2 regions of the Rouxiella badensis genome follow, and region 2 is predicted to be linked to the other one. Evidence: predicted binding sites of a transcription regulator. Region 2 holds the regulator's gene; the other holds the start of a gene.
The links. Region 2 encodes LexA, which represses DNA repair genes until DNA is damaged. Its sites were predicted from a motif close to TNCTGTATGTACATACAGNA; they were not measured.

Region 1 (3,416 bases), 2.3 Mb from region 2:
TTTGGCAAACGCCGAGATATGACGGCAGTACCGATTCTCTTTGCGCAACTTTTCTGCTGCCCGCACGGCGTGGCTGCAAATCGCCTCACGCATCAAGCTATATTGACTCACGCGATCGCCAAAAGATCGCGAACAGATGATTTGCTGCTTGGTCGGCGCCAACTCTTCGGGTTCAAGACAAGGCTCGCCGCGCAGTTCACGCACGGTACGTTCAAGGACTACGCTGAAATGTTTGCGGATAAGCGCCGGAGAGGCGTCGGCGAGCTGTAAAGCGGTATTGATGCCCATCGCGTTAAGCCTTTTCGATATCCGCCTGCCGACGCCCCAGACTTCGCCCACCTCGATAAGTGCCATCAGTTTGCGCTGGCGAGCGAGGAGGGAGAGGTCGACCACGCCCTCCGTCTTGCTCCATTTTTTAGCCGCGTGGTTTGCCAGTTTGGCCAGCGTCTTGGTGGGGCCGATGCCCACGCCCATCTTCAGGCCGGTGCATTTATCTATCTTGTCCCTGATTTCGTGGCCAAACGTTTCGAGATTTTTGCAATTGCTGACCCCTTGCAGGTCGATAAACGCCTCATCGATAGAGTAGATTTCGACTTTGGGGCATATCTCCTCGAGGAGGGTCATCACCCGATATGACATATCGCCGTACAGCGCATAGTTGCTGCTGAAAATCGCCACCTTATGCTGTTCGCAGGCCTGCCGTACTTTGAAAAAGGGAGCGCCCATCTGAATGCCGGCCACTTTGGCTTCTTTATTGCGCGCGATAACGCAGCCGTCGTTGTTGGATAACACCACGATCGGACGCCCCTTCAGGTCCGGCCGGAATGCCGCCTCGCAGCTCGCGTAAAAAGAGTTAACGTCGGCGAGGGCAAACATTATTTAAACCCAGTGATGCTGAACGTCACCACGCCAAAAATTTCCAGTTCGTCTATGCCCTCGTGCAGAACGATCGGGGGAAAGTTCGGGTTCATGGGCTCAAGTTTGACCAACGGATGGGTGCAAAGGCGTTTAACGGTGTATTCACCGGCGACGGAGGCGATAACGATGTCACCGTGCTTCGCATCGAGGCTTCTGTCGACCACTAGCATCGATCCTTCGAAGATCCCGGCGTCGACCATCGAGATACCGGTCGCCGAAACGAAGTAGGTTGCGGCCGGATGTCTAATACATAGCTTGTTTAAATCTATGCTTTTTTCAATATAATCCTGCGCGGGAGACGGGAAACCGGCCGGGACCTTGTCCTGGAAATAAGGGAGTGGCATGTCGACGGGTGAACGTGCTGCACGGATAAAAGTCATTAGGATACCCATATGATTACTGGTTATATATACAGTATAATCATGTGGGGCACGATTTTGAAAGAGAAAAACAACAGAAAGTACTAAGGTGCTGAACCATAAAGAAACTTAATAATTATCCTTAAAAATCATATTTTTAATGAAATATTTTCAACTTAACCTTTTATTTTTCAATGAACTACCTGTGATTTATATTAAGCGGCATGTTATGGAGGAATAATAATGTTAAAAAAGAAACGCGACCGATAATCCGCTCTTGATTGAGCAATAAAAAACCTAACAGGGAGCCCCTTCATGAGTGCAATTGTTCGTCTGGCAACCTTGAAAGATGCCGCCGCTATCAGTCATTTAGCCGTGGCGACTTTTCACCTGGCCTGTCCTAAAAGTACACCTGCGGAGGATGTTCGAAACTACATCGAAACGAATTTGCAGATCGAATGCTTTGAAAATCTCCTCACCTCACCCAGCAGAAAGCTTCATGTTATTGAAGTCGATGGCAGAATTATCGGCTATAGCATGCTTAGCCTTGAGCCGGAGTCGGTAGGGATTCCTGAAGCGGATGGCATAGCGGAGCTGACGCGTTGCTATGTTCTGGCCGAGTTCCACGGGGCGGGCTATGCCCAAAAACTCGTTAGCGAAACGCTGCATAGCATAGAGGGCCACGTAAGATTGCTGGTGAATGAAGAAAACGGTCGCGCTATAAAATTCTATACTACTCATGGTTTTACGTCGGTTGGCGCGGCGTATTTTTATGTCGGGCAAGACAAGCATCGAGACCATGTCATGGTGAGATTCTAACGGGGAGCGGGCATGAATCGGGAAAATGCCTGGCTTTAAAATATCGATTACCCGTGACTGAAGCCGTCATGGGTTAATCCATTTGCTGGCGTGGAGAGCGCCGCTGTCGGTGTAGGTCAGCCAGGCTCGCTGGTTATTTTCTCTGCTCAACTGGAACCAGTCCAACGTATTAACGTGCAGTATTAACACGCCGAAATGAGCCAGTCCTTCCGCGTCATCCAACGGCTGCGTGCTGGCGTCATCAGCCGCAGCATGAAAGGCGAGACTGTCACCAGGAGGCCCTCCCGCGTAGGTACTTCTGGTTCTGGCAGAAAGCCCCCGCCACGCGGCACTGGCCTGTTGGCTTTCAAAAGTATACTGCTTAATGGTGCCCTCAAGGCGCAGCTGTAGCTTCTGCTGGTGGCCGTATCCCACGACCGTCACGCGAGGATGAGCCGCGATTTCCTGCCATTTAGGGCTGCGCGTATCGGTATGAAACTCAAGAATGCGCGCCAGCCTGTCCACGCGCCGTAAAACCACCATCCGGGCCTGCGGGTTGCCTGCGGTATCTACGGTGCAAAGGTTCAAATACCTGAAACCTGACTGGGGATCGCTGGCGGCGGTTTCCAGCGCCGTCCAGGCAGAGATATCGATGTCTTCAAGGCTTATCGGCATGATGTTGCTCCTGTCAATCCTGTCAATCCTGTCAATCCTGTCAGTTGGAGGGGGCCGCAGTGTGGTCAGTTCTTCCGTCAGCACCCTAAGAGTAATACATGTTCATGGGCTCATCTAATGGCCAGATTATGCAACAGCAATACTTTCCAATACTTGCCGTGAGTCACCGGGTTTAATCATGCCTTAAACAATCAGGGGATGATGTCTATGATGCAGTTTTCCAACGGCTTTTTGCTTAGCCTTTCACTATGCCTGGATATCGGGATCGCCAACATCGCGATGATCACGCTGGCGATGCAGCGGGGATATTTTCACGGCTTTTGGCTGGGTGTCGGAACCTGCATCGGTGACCTGATTTATGCGCTGCTTGCGCTGGCTGGAATGGCGATGCTGTTGCAGTTTACCGCCGTGCGTTGGGCTCTGTGGATAGGCGGCGGCGCAATGCTGGTGTGGTTTGCAGTGAAAATGCTTATCGCGGCGGTGAAGGCGGCGAATGAATTACCGGCCGCAAAGGAGAACCCGCAGCGGCCGCTGTTGCGTGAATTTGCGCGCGGTATCATGCTGGCAATGTCTTCACCCACCGCCATTCTATGGTTTGCGACGGTCGGTGGCGCGCTGATATCACAGATGGGGCAGCACAGCGTGGCGGCTTCCTCTCGATTTTTG
Region 2 (3,416 bases):
AGAGCATAACTAGGATTAATCCAAAGCATTTAAATCCAGGTGCCTTTTTGCCAGTGGCGTCGCCAAATCCAGCCTAACGCCACGCCCCGCAGCGACAGAAAGACCGCCACGGCGAGCCAGAGAGCGTGGTTACCCAGCGTGGGTAACGCCAGTAATGTCAACGCGTAACCTGCGGCGGCGACCGCCATGCTGTTGCGCATTTCTTTTCCACGCGTTGCGCCAATAAACATGCCATCGAGCAGATAACACCATACGCCCACCAGCGGTAAGATAATCTGCCAGCCAAGATAGCGGTCGGCCAGCGTTCTTAGGTCGGCAATTGAGGTGAGCAGATTGACAATTTGCTCACCGGCCAGCGCATACACCACAGCGAAGCCAAGCGCGACCAGTCCGGCCTGTCGACAGGCCGCGTGCCACACGTGCAGCAGCTTACTCTCGTCTTTCGCGCCAAACGCCTCCCCGGAATGTGCCTCGACCGCGTAGGCAAAGCCGTCGAGCGCAAAGGCGGTCAAGGTGAGCAGGTTCATCAGCACGGCGTTGACGGCAACGATCTCCGTCCCGAGTCGCGCACCGATGATAGTAAGGGAAGAGAAGCACAGCTGCACCAGCAGGGAACGCAGCATAATGTCCCGATTAAGCGCGATCAGCTGGCGCAGATTGCCGCGCCATGCGTCTTTCAGCAGCTCAATACTTATTCCGTGTCTTCTCATCACAATGGAAACTAGCCACAGTCCCAAAGCCAGCGTGGCATATTCGGAGCAGGCGGTAGCAACGGCCGCACCCTTGACGTTCCATCCCAACCCGACCACCAGCCACAGGTCAAGAATAACGTTAAGCAGATTGCCTACTATCAGCATGATGACCGGCGCACGCACATACTGGGCCCCGAGCAACCAGCCGAGAATCACTAGGTTCGCCAGCGACGCAGGGGCGCTATACCAGCGAATCGAGAGGAATATTTGCGCCTGCTGGAGCACCGCCTGACTGCCGCCCACGATGTGCAATGCGGCGGAAATCAACGGCTGGCGAAACAGGAAAATGAGCGTACCGGCAATCAGTGCCAACAAAAACGGCTGCACGAACGCGCGGGCCAGCAGAAGGTTATTCCGCGCCCCCAGCGCCTGCGCGGTCATTCCGGTGGTGCTCATACGCAGGAAGAGCAATAGCATAAATAGGAAGCTGGTGACCATTGCCCCGACGGCGACACCGCCAAGATAATCAGGGCTATCAAGATGACCAATCACTGCTGTATCAACCAAACCCAGCAAGGGCACGGTAATGTTGGAGAAGATCATCGGGAGGGCGAGAAGCCAGAGCGCCTTGTCGGCAGGGCTTAGAAAGGTTTTTCTTAAAGCAGGCAAAGAGAAAAGCGATCGCATAATGGTGTGAGAGCCCAGGCTGTGATGACGATTCGTGGTTTAACGGATTATATAAACAACAACGGCTTATGAATAACAGGTCTTCGTGTGACAGAAACAATATCGCCCCAATGAAGGGGCGACAGGCAAAACGAGACTGTGTAAATGGCTAACGCCAAAAGCGGAGGCTGATTAGATCCAGTCGCCGTTGCGGATAACGCCGACCGCCAGTCCTTCAATGCTAAAGTTTTGCTCGCGAAGATCGACCACAATAGGTTCGAACTCGCTGTTTTCAGGCAGCAGCTGCACGGTATTGCCCTGCTTTTTAAGACGCTTAACGGTCACTTCGTCGTCAATGCGTGCGACAACAACCTGCCCGTTACGGACGTCCTGCGTTTTGTGAACCGCCAGAAGGTCGCCGTCTAAAATACCAATATCACGCATCGACATGCCGCTGACACGCAGCAGGAAGTCGGCGCTCGGTTTGAACATACCTGGGTCAACCTGATAGTGCCCTTCAATATGCTGAGTCGCCAGTAATGGCTCACCGGCGGCCACGCGGCCAATCAGCGGTAGCCCGGCTTCTTCTTCCATCAGCAAACGAATGCCGCGAGAAGCGCCGGAAACAATCTCGATAACGCCTTTACGTGCCAGCGCTTTCAGGTGTTCTTCAGCGGCGTTAGGCGAGCGGAATCCCAGACGGGTGGCAATTTCTGCACGTGTTGGCGGCATACCCGTGGTCGAAATATGATCGCGTATAAGGTCATAGACCTCTTGTTGTCTGGTCGTTAAAGCTTTCATTCCGCCCCCTGGTTGTTTATACAGTCCAGCTGTGAGTATATACAGGTACTGGCGGAATTAAAACCTAAGAATCTGCAAAAACAGACATTAAGAAGTATGAAATATTCAAAGCCAGTGCGGCACCAGGATGACTGCCCAGGTGAAAAGCGCAAAGCCAATGGTGATTGAAACAGCAGCGGAACCCATATCCTTCGCACGCCCAGAAAGTGGGTGTATTTCAGAGCCAATTCGGTCGATTGCCGCTTCTACCGCACTGTTCAGTAATTCAACAACCAGCACTAAAATGAGTGCGCCAACCATTAATATTCGTTCGATGCTGCTAACATCAAGGTAAAATGCCAGTAAGATGGCGGGGACAACGACGATAGCTTCCTGACGGAATGCGGCTTCATGCTTCCAGGCGGCGGTAATTCCCTTGATAGAATAGCCGGCTGCCTTATAAATTCGGGTAAACCCAGTGACCTGATTTGCCATTATTTTTAAGTCTTAATGTGATTTTTAGGCATTTTAGCCTGAATTCGTTGTCCTATCACCACAGATCTCATACCTGCTTTCTGGTATCCTTGCGGCGAATTGCTAACAAGAGGCTTTACGTTTTTTATGTCAGGATGGCGTAGACTTTATTATACCTTACTGAATTTACCGCTAAATTTGCTGGTAAGAAGCAAGGTCATTCCTACAGATCCCGTGACGGAGTTGCGTTTAGATCCAACGCGTCCAATTCTGTATGTTTTGCCGTACAACTCCAAGGCCGATCTTCTGACACTGCGGGCACAATGCCTCGCGCAGAATCTGCCCGACCCGCTCATTCCTCTGGAAATAGACGGCGTTCAACTGCCGAGTCACGTTTTCATCGGTGAAGGGCCACGTGTTTTCTCCTATTATCAGCCTAAACAGGAATCGGTGAAGCTGTTCCATGACTATCTGGACCTGCACCGAAATAATCCGAATCTTGATATTCAGATGCTGCCTGTTTCGGTGATGTTTGGCCGCGCGCCGGGCCGTGAAGGTCAGGAAACTCCGCATCTGCGCGTGTTGAACGGCATTCAGAAATTCTTTGCCGTGCTGTGGTTAGGCCGCGACAGCTTTGTTCGCTTCTCTAACACCGTGTCGCTGCGCGATATGGCCACCCAACACGGTACCGACAAAACCATCGCCCACAAGCTCGCCCGCGTTGCGCGTATGCATTTCTCGCGTCAGCGTCTGGCCGCAGTCGGCCCCCGTCTTCCGGTTCGTCAGGACTTGTTCAACAAGCTA

Region 1: umuD (translesion error-prone DNA polymerase V autoproteolytic subunit) is a predicted target of LexA. The motif match lies at 1,316-1,335, and genes of this name have one in related genera.

Annotation. Positions count from the first base shown of each region.
Region 1 is NZ_CP114062.1:969,330-972,745, forward strand. Features, by position in the region: gene umuC (translesion error-prone DNA polymerase V subunit UmuC) at 1-876, opposite strand, end outside; gene umuD (translesion error-prone DNA polymerase V autoproteolytic subunit) at 876-1,298, opposite strand; gene O1V65_RS04620 (GNAT family N-acetyltransferase) at 1,593-2,096, shown strand; gene O1V65_RS04625 (pyridoxamine 5'-phosphate oxidase family protein) at 2,163-2,750, opposite strand; gene O1V65_RS04630 (LysE family translocator) at 2,958-3,416, shown strand, end outside.
Region 2 is NZ_CP114062.1:3,710,189-3,713,604, forward strand. Features, by position in the region: gene dinF (MATE family efflux transporter DinF) at 30-1,379, opposite strand; gene lexA (transcriptional repressor LexA) at 1,551-2,159, opposite strand; gene O1V65_RS17125 (diacylglycerol kinase) at 2,265-2,633, opposite strand; gene plsB (glycerol-3-phosphate 1-O-acyltransferase PlsB) at 2,760-3,416, shown strand, end outside.